2 regions of the Staphylococcus sp. aM genome follow, and region 2 is predicted to be linked to the other one. Evidence: a T-box and tRNA genes for the amino acid it is inferred to sense, from the RefSeq annotation. Region 2 holds a T-box; the other holds one or more tRNA genes.
The links. The T-box of region 2 lies ahead of P7F85_RS05780 (valine--tRNA ligase). A T-box ahead of a tRNA ligase gene usually reads a tRNA of that ligase, here a tRNA-Val.
Positions count from the first base shown of each region.

Region 1 (7,077 bases), 180 kb from region 2:
ATGATACAAACTAAAATATGATAAAGATAATCTACTTGAACTCTATACAGAAATTTATTGATATAAAAAAAGTGGTAAATGTGTTTACACAAATACCACTTTTCCTCATACTTTATCTATTTTATACCGGCGGTCGGGATCGAACCGACACTCCAAAAAGGAACGGGATTTTGAGTCCCGCGCGTCTGCCAATTCCGCCACGCCGGCTCAATATAAAGAAAAAACTTCCACTTGGAAGTAATATTGGAGCGGAAGATAGGACTTACACCTATACCTCATTCCGGGAAGGAATGTGTTCTAAGAATTGAACTACTCCCGCTTAATATAAAATTGGAGCGGAAGATAGGACTTACACCTATACCTCGTTCCGGGAAGGAACGTGTTCTTAGAGTTGAACTACTCCCGCTTGATATAAATTATGGAGCGGAAGATAGGATTTGCACCTATACCTCGTTCCGGGAAGGAACGTGTTCTAAGAGTTGAACTACTCCCGCTTGATGTAAATTATGGAGCGGAAGATAGGACTTACACCTATACCTCGTTCCGGGAAGGAACGTGTTCTTAGAGTTGAACTACTCCCGCTTAATATAACCTGGAGGCGGCAACCGGATTTGAACCGGTGATAAAGGTTTTGCAGACCTCTGCCTTACCACTTGGCTATGCCGCCAATAACTGGGCTAGCTGGATTCGAACCAGCGCGTGACGGAGTCAAAGTCCGTTGCCTTACCGCTTGGCTATAGCCCATTAATAATAAGGGCGGTTGAAGGGAATCGAACCCTCGAGTGTCGGAACCACAATCCGATGCGTTAACCACTTCGCCACAACCGCCATGGCAGGGGCAGTAGGAATCGAACCCACATCAAAGGTTTTGGAGACCTCTATTCTACCGTTGAACTATGCCCCTATTTAGATGGTGGAGGGGGGCAGATTCGAACTGCCGAACCCGAAGGAGCGGATTTACAGTCCGCCGCGTTTAGCCACTTCGCTACCCCTCCAAGAGATGGTGCCGGCCAGAGGACTTGAACCCCCAACCTACTGATTACAAGTCAGTTGCTCTACCAATTGAGCTAGGCCGGCTTGTGAAATGGTTCAGGACAGAGTCGAACTGCCGACACATGGAGCTTCAATCCATTGCTCTACCAACTGAGCTACTGAACCATAATATTAATAATGGCGGTCTCGACGGGAATCGAACCCGCGATCTCCTGCGTGACAGGCAGGCGTGTTAACCGCTACACTACGAGACCTATTAAAACTATGTATTGCGGGAGGCGGATTTGAACCACCGACCTTCGGGTTATGAGCCCGACGAGCTACCGAACTGCTCCATCCCGCGATAATAATAAATAATAAAAACGGAGGAAGAGGGATTCGAACCCCCGCGGCCCGTTAAGGCCCTGTCGGTTTTCAAGACCGATCCCTTCAGCCGGACTTGGGTATTCCTCCATGATTATAGGTAAATTGCTATTAAATTAAAATGGCGGTCTCGACGGGAATCGAACCCGCGATCTCCTGCGTGACAGGCAGGCGTGTTAACCGCTACACTACGAGACCAAATATAAAACGGAGGAAGAGGGATTCGAACCCCCGCGGCCCGTTAAGGCCCTGTCGGTTTTCAAGACCGATCCCTTCAGCCGGACTTGGGTATTCCTCCAAAATTATATGGACCTTGCAGGACTCGAACCTGCGACCGAACGGTTATGAGCCGTTAGCTCTAACCAACTGAGCTAAAGGTCCCAAATATAATCTTACAACTAATAGTAGTGGCGGTGGAGGGGATCGAACCCCCGACCTCACGGGTATGAACCGTACGCTCTAGCCAGCTGAGCTACACCGCCGTTATCTAGTTTGTAAATTTAATATGGTGGAGACTAGCGGGATCGAACCGCTGACCTCCTGCGTGCAAAGCAGGCGCTCTCCCAGCTGAGCTAAGCCCCCATATATATAATAATTGTTGCTATCGGGAAGACAGGATTCGAACCTACGACCCCTTGGTCCCAAACCAAGTGCTCTACCAAGCTGAGCTACTTCCCGTAGAATAAGCGCGCCCGATAGGAGTCGAACCCATAACCTCTTGATCCGTAGTCAAACGCTCTATCCAATTGAGCTACGGGCGCATATTAATAATAAGATGGTGCCGAGGACCGGAATCGAACCGGTACGGTGATCTCTCACCGCAGGATTTTAAGTCCTGTGCGTCTGCCAGTTCCGCCACCCCGGCACTAATAATGGAGCAGAAGACGGGATTCGAACCCGCGACCCCAACCTTGGCAAGGTTGTATTCTACCGCTGAACTACTTCTGCATATGCGGGTGAAGGGAGTCGAACCCCCACGCCGTAAGGCGCTAGATCCTAAGTCTAGTGCGTCTGCCAATTCCGCCACACCCGCTATTAAAATGGTGAGCCATAGAGGATTCGAACCTCTGACCCTCTGATTAAAAGTCAGATGCTCTACCAACTGAGCTAATGGCTCTAAAGATGGTGCCGGCCAGAGGACTTGAACCCCCAACCTACTGATTACAAGTCAGTTGCTCTACCAATTGAGCTAGGCCGGCTATAAATGGTGGAGAATGACGGGTTCGAACCGCCGACCCTCTGCTTGTAAGGCAGATGCTCTCCCAGCTGAGCTAATTCTCCAGTATATTTGCCTGGCAACGTCCTACTCTAGCGGAACGTTAGTCCGACTACCATCGGCGCTAAGGAGCTTAACTTCTGTGTTCGGCATGGGAACAGGTGTGACCTCCTTGCCATTGTCACCAGACAAATGGAATGTATTATACATTCAAAACTAGATAGTAAGTAAAATGATTTTGCTTCGCAAAACATAAATTTTGATTAAGTCTTCGATCGATTAGTATTCGTCAGCTCCACGTGTCACCACGCTTCCACCTCGAACCTATTAACCTCATCATCTTTGAGGGATCTTATAACCGAAGTTGGGAAATCTCATCTTGAGGGGGGCTTCATGCTTAGATGCTTTCAGCACTTATCCCGTCCATACATAGCTACCCAGCTATGCCGTTGGCACGACAACTGGTACACCAGAGGTATGTCCATCCCGGTCCTCTCGTACTAAGGACAGCTCCTCTCAAATTTCCTACGCCCACGACGGATAGGGACCGAACTGTCTCACGACGTTCTGAACCCAGCTCGCGTACCGCTTTAATGGGCGAACAGCCCAACCCTTGGGACCGACTACAGCCCCAGGATGCGATGAGCCGACATCGAGGTGCCAAACCTCCCCGTCGATGTGAACTCTTGGGGGAGATAAGCCTGTTATCCCCGGGGTAGCTTTTATCCGTTGAGCGATGGCCCTTCCATGCGGAACCACCGGATCACTAAGTCCGTCTTTCGACCCTGCTCGACTTGTAAGTCTCGCAGTCAAGCTCCCTTATGCCTTTACACTCTATGAATGATTTCCAACCATTCTGAGGGAACCTTTGAGCGCCTCCGTTACCTTTTAGGAGGCGACCGCCCCAGTCAAACTGCCCACCTGACACTGTCTCCCACCACGATAAGTGGTGCGGGTTAGAAAGCCAACACAGCTAGGGTAGTATCCCACCAATGCCTCCACGTAAGCTAGCGCTCACGTTTCAAAGGCTCCTACCTATCCTGTACAAGCTGTGCCGAATTTCAATATCAGGCTACAGTAAAGCTCCACGGGGTCTTTCCGTCCTGTCGCGGGTAACCTGCATCTTCACAGGTACTATGATTTCACCGAGTCTCTCGTTGAGACAGTGCCCAAATCGTTACGCCTTTCGTGCGGGTCGGAACTTACCCGACAAGGAATTTCGCTACCTTAGGACCGTTATAGTTACGGCCGCCGTTTACTGGGGCTTCGATTCGTAGCTTCGCAGAAGCTAACTACTCCTCTTAACCTTCCAGCACCGGGCAGGCGTCAGCCCCTATACATCACCTTACGGTTTAGCAGAGACCTGTGTTTTTGATAAACAGTCGCTTGGGCCTATTCACTGCGGCTCTTCTGGGCGTTAACCCTAAAGAGCACCCCTTCTCCCGAAGTTACGGGGTCATTTTGCCGAGTTCCTTAACGAGAGTTCGCTCGCTCACCTTAGAATTCTCATCTTGACTACCTGTGTCGGTTTGCGGTACGGGCACCTGTTATCTATCTAGAGGCTTTTCTTGGCAGTGTGAAATCAACGACTCGAGGAAACAATTTCCTCTCCCCATCACAGCTTGACCTTATGAGTGCCGGATTTGCCTAACACTCAGTCTTACTGCTTGGACGTGCAATCCAATAGCACGCTTCGCCTATCCTACTGCGTCCCCCCATCGATTAAAACGATACTAGGTGGTACAGGAATATCAACCTGTTATCCATCGCCTACGCCTGTCGGCCTCAGCTTAGGACCCGACTAACCCAGAGCGGACGAGCCTTCCTCTGGAAACCTTAGTCAATCGGTGGACGGGATTCTCACCCGTCTTTCGCTACTCACACCGGCATTCTCACTTCTAAGCGCTCCACATGTCCTTGCGATCATGCTTCGACGCCCTTAGAACGCTCTCCTACCATTGTCCTACGGACAATCCACAGCTTCGGTAATATGTTTAGCCCCGGTACATTTTCGGCGCAGTGTCACTCGACTAGTGAGCTATTACGCACTCTTTAAATGATGGCTGCTTCTAAGCCAACATCCTAGTTGTCTGGGCAACGCCACATCCTTTTCCACTTAACATATATTTTGGGACCTTAGCTGGTGGTCTGGGCTGTTTCCCTTTCGAACACGGACCTTATCACCCATGTTCTGACTCCCAAGTTAAATTAATTGGCATTCGGAGTTTGTCTGAATTCGGTAACCCGAGAAGGGCCCCTCGTCCAAACAGTGCTCTACCTCCAATAATCATCACTTGAGGCTAGCCCTAAAGCTATTTCGGAGAGAACCAGCTATCTCCAAGTTCGATTGGAATTTCTCCGCTACCCTCAGTTCATCCGCTCACTTTTCAACGTAAGTCGGTTCGGTCCTCCATTCAGTGTTACCTGAACTTCAACCTGACCAAGGGTAGATCACCTGGTTTCGGGTCTACGACCAAATACTAAACGCCCTATTCAGACTCGCTTTCGCTACGGCTCCACATTAGCTGCTTAACCTTGCATCAAATCGTAACTCGCCGGTTCATTCTACAAAAGGCACGCCATCACCCATTAACGGGCTCTGACTACTTGTAAGCACACGGTTTCAAGTTCTCTTTCACTCCCCTTCCGGGGTACTTTTCACCTTTCCCTCACGGTACTGGTTCACTATCGGTCACTAGAGAGTATTTAGCCTTAGGAGATGGTCCTCCCAGATTCCGACGGAATTTCACGTGCTCCGTCGTACTCAGGATCCACTCAAGAGAGTATATATTTTCGACTACAGGATTATTACCTTCTTTGATTCAACTTTCCAGATGATTCGTCTAATATATACTTTTGTAACTCCGTATAGAGTGTCCTACAACCCCAACAAGCAAGCTTGTTGGTTTGGGCTCTTCCCGTTTCGCTCGCCGCTACTCAGGGAATCGATTTTTCTTTCTCTTCCTCCGGGTACTAAGATGTTTCAGTTCTCCGGGTCTGCCTTCTGATATGCTATGTATTCACATATCGATAACATGACATAACTCATGCTGGGTTTCCCCATTCGGAAATCTCTGGATCAACGCTTACTTACAGCTCCCCAAAGCATATCGTCGTTAGTAACGTCCTTCATCGGCTTCTAGTGCCAAGGCATCCACCGTGCGCCCTTAATAACTTAATCTATGTTTCCATCCTACAGGAAACGCGTTATTAATCTTGTGAGTGTTCTTTCGAACACTAGCGATTATTTCTTATGAATTCAAGCTTTAAAACTCTAATTCACTCGGTTTTGCTTGGTAAAATCTATTTTACTTACTTATCTAGTTTTCAATGTACAATTATAATGGTGGAGACTAGCGGGATCGAACCGCTGACCTCCTGCGTGCAAAGCAGGCGCTCTCCCAGCTGAGCTAAGCCCCCAAATAAATATTAATTAATGGTGGGCCTAAGTGGACTCGAACCACCGACCTCACGCTTATCAGGCGTGCGCTCTAACCAGCTGAGCTATAGGCCCATTAATTATTTGTAAAACAAACAATCAAAACTGAATACAATATGTCAATGTTATTCCTTCATCTTCTTCGAAGATGTTCCGAATATATCCTTAGAAAGGAGGTGATCCAGCCGCACCTTCCGATACGGCTACCTTGTTACGACTTCACCCCAATCATTTGTCCCACCTTCGACGGCTAGCTCCATAAATGGTTACTCCACCGGCTTCGGGTGTTACAAACTCTCGTGGTGTGACGGGCGGTGTGTACAAGACCCGGGAACGTATTCACCGTAGCATGCTGATCTACGATTACTAGCGATTCCAGCTTCATGTAGTCGAGTTGCAGACTACAATCCGAACTGAGAACAACTTTATGGGATTTGCTTGACCTCGCGGTTTAGCTGCCCTTTGTATTGTCCATTGTAGCACGTGTGTAGCCCAAATCATAAGGGGCATGATGATTTGACGTCATCCCCACCTTCCTCCGGTTTGTCACCGGCAGTCAACTTAGAGTGCCCAACTTAATGATGGCAACTAAGCTTAAGGGTTGCGCTCGTTGCGGGACTTAACCCAACATCTCACGACACGAGCTGACGACAACCATGCACCACCTGTCACTTTGTCCCCCGAAGGGGAAGACTCTATCTCTAGAGCGGTCAAAGGATGTCAAGATTTGGTAAGGTTCTTCGCGTTGCTTCGAATTAAACCACATGCTCCACCGCTTGTGCGGGTCCCCGTCAATTCCTTTGAGTTTCAACCTTGCGGTCGTACTCCCCAGGCGGAGTGCTTAATGCGTTAGCTGCAGCACTAAGGGGCGGAAACCCCCTAACACTTAGCACTCATCGTTTACGGCGTGGACTACCAGGGTATCTAATCCTGTTTGATCCCCACGCTTTCGCACATCAGCGTCAGTTACAGACCAGAAAGTCGCCTTCGCCACTGGTGTTCCTCCATATCTCTGCGCATTTCACCGCTACACATGGAATTCCACTTTCCTCTTCTGCACTCAAGT
Region 1 is NZ_CP121447.1:979,366-986,442, reverse strand. It holds tRNA gene P7F85_RS04960 (tRNA-Leu) at 125-207, opposite strand; tRNA gene P7F85_RS04955 (tRNA-Gly) at 245-319, opposite strand; tRNA gene P7F85_RS04950 (tRNA-Gly) at 332-406, opposite strand; tRNA gene P7F85_RS04945 (tRNA-Gly) at 420-494, opposite strand; tRNA gene P7F85_RS04940 (tRNA-Gly) at 508-582, opposite strand; tRNA gene P7F85_RS04935 (tRNA-Cys) at 594-667, opposite strand; tRNA gene P7F85_RS04930 (tRNA-Gln) at 673-744, opposite strand; tRNA gene P7F85_RS04925 (tRNA-His) at 756-828, opposite strand; tRNA gene P7F85_RS04920 (tRNA-Trp) at 831-904, opposite strand; tRNA gene P7F85_RS04915 (tRNA-Tyr) at 912-995, opposite strand; tRNA gene P7F85_RS04910 (tRNA-Thr) at 1,002-1,077, opposite strand; tRNA gene P7F85_RS04905 (tRNA-Phe) at 1,086-1,158, opposite strand; tRNA gene P7F85_RS04900 (tRNA-Asp) at 1,172-1,247, opposite strand; tRNA gene P7F85_RS04895 (tRNA-Met) at 1,263-1,336, opposite strand; tRNA gene P7F85_RS04890 (tRNA-Ser) at 1,357-1,446, opposite strand; tRNA gene P7F85_RS04885 (tRNA-Asp) at 1,479-1,554, opposite strand; tRNA gene P7F85_RS04880 (tRNA-Ser) at 1,565-1,654, opposite strand; tRNA gene P7F85_RS04875 (tRNA-Ile) at 1,664-1,737, opposite strand; tRNA gene P7F85_RS04870 (tRNA-Met) at 1,765-1,838, opposite strand; tRNA gene P7F85_RS04865 (tRNA-Ala) at 1,863-1,938, opposite strand; tRNA gene P7F85_RS04860 (tRNA-Pro) at 1,961-2,034, opposite strand; tRNA gene P7F85_RS04855 (tRNA-Arg) at 2,044-2,117, opposite strand; tRNA gene P7F85_RS04850 (tRNA-Leu) at 2,133-2,221, opposite strand; tRNA gene P7F85_RS04845 (tRNA-Gly) at 2,230-2,304, opposite strand; tRNA gene P7F85_RS04840 (tRNA-Leu) at 2,308-2,389, opposite strand; tRNA gene P7F85_RS04835 (tRNA-Lys) at 2,398-2,473, opposite strand; tRNA gene P7F85_RS04830 (tRNA-Thr) at 2,480-2,555, opposite strand; tRNA gene P7F85_RS04825 (tRNA-Val) at 2,562-2,637, opposite strand; rRNA gene rrf (5S ribosomal RNA) at 2,647-2,761, opposite strand; rRNA gene P7F85_RS04815 (23S ribosomal RNA) at 2,832-5,753, opposite strand; tRNA gene P7F85_RS04810 (tRNA-Ala) at 5,917-5,992, opposite strand; tRNA gene P7F85_RS04805 (tRNA-Ile) at 6,010-6,086, opposite strand; rRNA gene P7F85_RS04800 (16S ribosomal RNA) at 6,181-7,077, opposite strand, start outside.
Region 1: it encodes a tRNA-Val, which carries the amino acid that the T-box ahead of P7F85_RS05780 (valine--tRNA ligase) is inferred to sense. The anticodon was not compared.

Region 2 (7,077 bases):
AGAAGGATTAATTAGTGAATTTCAAAAATATAATCAAAATATCCTCATACCTTCTAGTAAACAAGCACGTCCATTATTAAAAGAAACATTAGCTCGAAATAATGATGTTGTTAAAATTGATTTGTACGAGCCAGTACCACATTATCAACATATAAATGAAGTTAAATCATTAATTTTTAATCAAGAAATTGATGCTTTAACATTTTCAAGTTCATCTTCAGTACGTTATTATTTTAATGAAGACCCAATACCTAAGTTTGATCACTATTTTGCAATTGGCAAGCAAACGGCAAATACGATACATTCATATAATCAACCAGTCATTGTTGCAGATAAACAAACTTTAGAGGCATTGATAGATAAAGTAGTAGAAAGTAGGGACTAAAATGAAATTTGATAGACATAGAAGACTACGTTCTTCTCAAACAATGAGAGATATGGTTCGCGAAACACATGTAAGAAAAGAAGATTTAATTTACCCAATTTTTGTAGTTGAAAAAGATGATATTAAAACTGAAATTAAGTCATTACCAGGTGTATATCAAATCAGTTTAAATTTATTACACGAAGAAATAAAAGAAGCGTATGACCTAGGTATTAGAGCAATTATGTTCTTTGGTGTGCCAAACGATAAAGATGATGTTGGTTCTGGTGCATATGATCATAATGGCGTTGTACAAGAAGCAACACGTATTGCTAAAAAAATGTATAGTGACTTATTAATTGTTGCTGATACATGTCTATGTGAATATACAGATCACGGGCATTGCGGTGTCATTGACGATCACACACATGATGTAGACAATGATAAATCATTACCATTACTTGTTAAAACTGCAATTTCTCAAGTTGAGGCGGGTGCAGATATTATTGCACCAAGTAATATGATGGATGGATTTGTTGCTGAAATTAGACAAGGACTAGATGATGCTGGTTATCAAAATGTACCAATTATGAGTTATGGTATTAAATATGCATCAAGTTTCTTTGGACCATTCAGAGACGCTGCTGATTCAGCCCCTTCATTTGGCGACCGTAAAACATATCAAATGGATCCTGCTAATCGTTTAGAGGCATTGAGAGAACTTGAAAGTGACTTAAAAGAGGGATGTGACATGATGATTGTTAAACCTGCTTTAAGTTATTTAGATATAGTTAGAGATGTTAAAAATCATACTAATGTGCCTGTTGTTGCATACAATGTAAGTGGCGAATATAGTATGACTAAAGCCGCTGCCTTAAATGGATGGATCGATGAAGAAAAGATTGTTATGGAACAAATGGTTTCAATGAAACGTGCTGGAGCAGATATGATTATTACTTATTTTGCTAAAGATATTTGTCAATATCTAGATAAATAACAAAGAGATTAATTATGAGGAGGCAACATTTATGGGATATGAAAAATCAATAAAAGCAATGGAAATTGCTGAAGATTTAATGCCTGGCGGTGTAAATAGTCCAGTGCGTGCTTTTAAATCTGTGGATACACCTGCAATTTTTATGGATCATGCAGAAGGTTCGAAAATATATGATATTGACGGTAATGAATACATTGATTATGTTTTAAGTTGGGGACCGCTTATTTTAGGTCATAAAAATAAACAAGTTATCGAAAATCTTCACAAAGCAGTAGATAACGGCACTAGTTTTGGTGCTTCTACACTACAAGAAAATAAACTAGCTCAATTGGTTATTGATAGAGTACCTTCTATTGAGAAAGTTAGGATGGTATCTTCAGGTACGGAAGCTACATTAGATACATTAAGATTAGCGCGCGGTTATACTGGACGCAATAAAATTGTTAAATTTGAAGGTTGTTATCACGGTCATAGTGACTCATTATTAATTAAGGCTGGATCTGGAGTAGCAACATTAGGTTTACCCGATTCACCAGGTGTACCAGAAGGTATTGCAAAAAATACCATTACTGTACCATATAATGATTTAGATTCATTACGTCTAGCATTTGAAAAATATGGGGATGATATTTCTGGAGTTATAGTTGAACCAGTTGCTGGTAATATGGGTGTAGTTCCTCCCGTAGAAGGCTTTTTACAAGGATTAAGAGATATTACTAATGAATATGGTTCATTGTTAATATTTGATGAAGTTATGACTGGTTTTAGAGTTGGTTATAACTGTGCGCAGGGCTATTTTGGAGTGACACCAGATTTAACTTGTTTAGGTAAAGTTATAGGTGGAGGTTTACCTGTCGGAGCGTTTGGTGGTAAAAAAGAGATCATGGATCACATCGCACCAGTAGGAAATATTTATCAAGCAGGTACTTTATCAGGTAATCCATTAGCAATGACAAGTGGTTATGAAACACTAAGTCAATTAACACCTGAATCATATGACTATTTTAATGAACTAGGAGATTTACTTGAAAAAGGGCTTAAAGAAGTCTTTGCTAAGCATCAGGTACCTATAACAGTAAATAGAGCTGGATCAATGATAGGTTATTTCTTAAATGAAGGTCCTGTGACTAATTTTGAACAAGCCAATAAAAGTGATTTGAAATTATTTAGTGAGATGTATAGAGAAATGGCAAAAGAAGGTGTATTCCTGCCACCATCTCAATTTGAAGGGACTTTCTTATCAACAGCACATACTAAAGAAGATATTGAAAAAACAATACAAGCATTTGATAATTCATTAAGTCGTATTGTAAAATAAAAGGAAAATTAATTACATTTTTAGCCTGGGATATTATACCCAGGCTATTAATATATAATGAAATTATTTGAATGAGTATGTTTGAAATAACTGAGTTTTTACCATTTCACACATTTATAAAAGGTAGTGTGCGTATGAAGATAATAAATAGAAATAACCTAATTATATTAGCATTATCCATTATCATAAGTTTGCTATTAAAGATATCACATATATTATTACCTTTTATGTTTGGCCCCATTATAGCAGCTATTTTATGTATAAAAGTACTTAAATTAGATATTAAATGGCCGTTTTGGATTAGCCAAATTGGTCTGATTTGTTTAGGTGTTCAAATAGGAACTACATTTACTAGAACTGTTATAAAAGATATTCAAGCAAGTTGGTTAACAATTATTCTTGTTTCAGTTCTTTTGCTCGTGTTAGCACTTTTAATCGCATTATTATTTAAGAAAATAGCAGACGTAAATACCGAAACAGCCATTCTAAGTGTAATACCTGGTGCTTTAAGCCAAATGTTAGTTATGGCAGAGGAAGATAAAAATGCTAATATTTTAGTTGTGAGTTTAACACAAACATCTAGAATTATATTCGTTGTGATTTTAGTGCCATTAATTTCATATTTTTTCCAAAATAATCAAAGTAGTGGAGAAACTATAGTTAAAGCAAAACCTTTAACTGATGTTTTAAATATTTGGCAATTTATATTTATTGTATTGGCAATCGTTGTAGTTTATTGGATAATGGCTAAGATAAATTTTCCAACAAAACAATTATTGGCACCAATTGTGGTTCTAATCATCTGGAATATTACGACTGATGTGACATTTGCATTAGATAATTGGTTACTAGCAACAGCACAAGTGGTGTATATGATTCGAATAGGCCTACAAATAGCTCGTTTGCTTTCAGACTTGAAAGGTAGAATAGCCGTAGCGATTGCGTTTCAAAATATTATGCTTATATTAAGTGCTTTCATAATGGTTTGTATCTTACATTTCTTTACACATGATTCAATCAATGAGTTGTTTTTAGGTGCAGCGCCAGGAGGCATGAGCCAAATTGTATTAGTTGCAATTGAAACAGGAGCAGATGTGGCTATGATATCTAGTTATCATATATTTAGAATCTTCTTTATATTATTTTTAATCGCTCCATTAATTAATTATTTCTTGAAATATAGATCAAAGCGATCGTAAAAAAGTTTAATAGAATTAATAAAAAAGGCGTATATCAAAAGCTTATTTTGTAAGCTAAGATATACGTCTTTAAAGTTTAATCATGTTTAGGTTTTTGAGGACAATCTTGCAAATGTGAATCATATAATCCAGCTGCCTCTAAAAATGAAAATACTGTTACTGGACCTAGGAATTTAAAACCATACTTTTTTAAATCTTTGGACAATGCTTTAGCACGATCATCAACCGTAATACGATCTTCAGGCTTTACATATCCCATGTCGATGGGTTTACCATTCACATAAGACCATAAAAACGTACTAAAGCTACCGTAATCCTTCTCAATTTCTAAATAACCTTTCGCTTGTGCAATAATAGCTTCTAATTTCTTTCTATGATGAACAATATTGGGAAATGTCATTAAGTTGTCGACATCTTGATCGGTCATTGCCGCTACCTTTTTAGGATCGAATTGATAAAATGCCTCTTCATAAGCGGATTTCTTCTTTAGTATCGTAAGCCAAGATAGACCAGCATGTTGAGATTCTAATGCCAATAGTTTAAATAAATCTTTACTATCATACATAGGTTGACCCCAAACTTGATCATGATATTCTATATAAATTGGATCTTTGGTACCGAAGGCACAAGGGTTCATAAAATTCCTCCTAATAGATTGACTTATGTGAATTTCCATTATACTATAATTAAGTAAATGAATATAATATTTGGGAAGAGTATGTTTTAATTACTTTTTAGAGAGTGTATGGTTGGTGAAAATACATAGTAATTACTACTGAAGGTAGCCCACTTAGTCCTTTTGCTGAATGAACGAAGTAAAGAGTAGGCAGAAGCGTGTTTGAGCGTTAATCAAATTCTAGAGTGCTCGAAAGTAGAAGGTTGATTTATTTACAATCTAACTACTTTCTTGAATATAGGTGGTACCACGGAACATCCGTCCTATGTATATAGGATGGGTGTTTTTTATTTTTTTGAGGAGGATTTACTTTATGGAAATGAAACCGAAATATAATCCACGCGAAGTAGAAGCGGGAAGATATGATGAATGGGTAAAAAATGGTTATTTCAAACCATCAGAAGATAGTAATAAAGAAACATATACAATCGTTATTCCACCACCAAATGTAACAGGTAAATTACATTTAGGCCATGCTTGGGATACAACATTACAAGATATTATTACTCGTATGAAGCGTATGCAAGGTTATGATACTTTATATCTACCTGGTATGGATCATGCTGGTATTGCTACACAAGCTAAAGTAGAAGCTAAACTAAATGAACAAGGTATTTCACGTCATGATATTGGTCGTGAAAAATTCTTAGAACAAGCTTGGGATTGGAAAGAAGAATATGCAAGCTTCATCCGTAAACAATGGGCTAAATTAGGATTAGGATTAGATTATAGTAGAGAACGTTTTACTTTGGATGACGGTTTAAGTAAAGCTGTTAAAAAAGTGTTTGTTGACCTTTATAACAAAGGCATTATTTATAGAGGCGAACGTATCATCAACTGGGATCCTCAAGCTCGTACCGCTTTATCTGATATAGAAGTGATTCATGAAGATGTACAAGGTGCATTTTATCACTTTAAATACCCATATGCTGATGGGGATGGATATATTGAAATCGCTACAACACGTCCAGAAACGATGTTAGGTGATACAGCTATTGTTGTTAACCCGAATGACGAGAGATATAAAGACGTAATTGGCAAAAAGGTTATATTACCAATAGTTGGTAGAGAATTACCAATATTAGCTGATGAATACGTAGATATCGAATTTGGTTCTGGTGCTATGAAAGTAACGCCAGCTCATGACCCTAATGACTTTGAAATTGGTCAACGTCATCAATTAGAAAATATTATAGTAATGGATGAAAAAGGACACATGAATCATCATGCTGGTAAATATGAAGGCCTTGAGCGTTTTGAATGTCGTAAACAGTTAGTTGAAGACTTAAAAGAACAAGATTTAGTCATTAAGATTGAGGAACATATGCATTCTGTTGGTCACTCTGAACGTTCTGGTGCAGTAGTAGAACCATATTTATCTACACAATGGTTTGTTAAAATGAAACCTTTAGCCAAACGTGCTTTAGATAATCAAAAAACAGATGATCGTATTGATTTTTATCCACCTCGATTTGAAAATACATTTAATCGTTGGATGGAAGAAATTAGAGATTGGACTATTTCAAGACAGCTTTGGTGGGGCCATCAAATTCCTGCATGGTATCACAATGAAACTGGAGAAGTTTATGTAGGAGAAAATGCACCAGAAGATATTGAAAATTGGACTCAAGATGAAGATGTTTTAGATACTTGGTTTTCTAGTGCATTATGGCCATTCTCAACTTTAGGTTGGCCAGACGTTGAAGCAGAAGATTTTAAACGTCATTTCCCAACTAATGCATTAGTGACAGGTTATGACATTATTTTCTTCTGGGTTGCACGTATGATTTTCCAAGGGTTAGAGTTCACAGACCGTAGACCATTTAATGATGTATTGTTACATGGCTTAGTTAGAGCAGAAGACGGTAGAAAAATGAGTAAATCATTAGGCAATGGTGTAGATCCTATGGATGTTATTGATGAATATGGTGCAGATAGTTTAAGATACTTCCTTGCCACAGGTTCTGCACCAGGTCAAGATTTACGTTATTCAACTGAAAAGGTTGAATCAGTATGGAATTTCATTAATAAAATATGGAATGCCGCAAGATTTAGTTTAATGAATATTGGTGAAGACTTTAAAGTTGAAGATATTGATTTATCAGGAAATTTATCTTTAGCAGATAAATGGATATTAACGCGTCTAAATGAAACAATCGCTACAGTTACAGATTTAAGTGATAAATATGAGTTTGGTGAAGTAGGTCGAGCGTTATATAATTTCATTTGGGATGAATTCTGCGATTGGTATATTGAAATGAGTAAGATACCTATGAATGGCGAAGATGAAGATCAAAAACAAACGACACGTTCTGTATTAAGTTATGTGTTAGATCGCATTATGAGAATGCTACATCCATTTATGCCATTTGTTACAGAAAAAATTTGGCAAAGCTTACCTCATGATGGAGAAACAATTGTTCAAGCATCTTGGCCAACTGTAAATGAGGAACTCATGTTTGATGATAGTAAGCAAACGATGCAACAATTAGTTGAAATTATAAAATCAATAAGACAATCTCG
Region 2 is NZ_CP121447.1:1,161,785-1,168,861, forward strand. It holds gene P7F85_RS05755 (uroporphyrinogen-III synthase) at 1-385, shown strand, start outside; gene hemB (porphobilinogen synthase) at 387-1,361, shown strand; gene hemL (glutamate-1-semialdehyde 2,1-aminomutase) at 1,393-2,679, shown strand; gene P7F85_RS05770 (AbrB family transcriptional regulator) at 2,814-3,878, shown strand; gene P7F85_RS05775 (DNA-3-methyladenine glycosylase I) at 3,955-4,515, opposite strand; T-box leader at 4,573-4,823, shown strand; gene P7F85_RS05780 (valine--tRNA ligase) at 4,868-7,077, shown strand, end outside.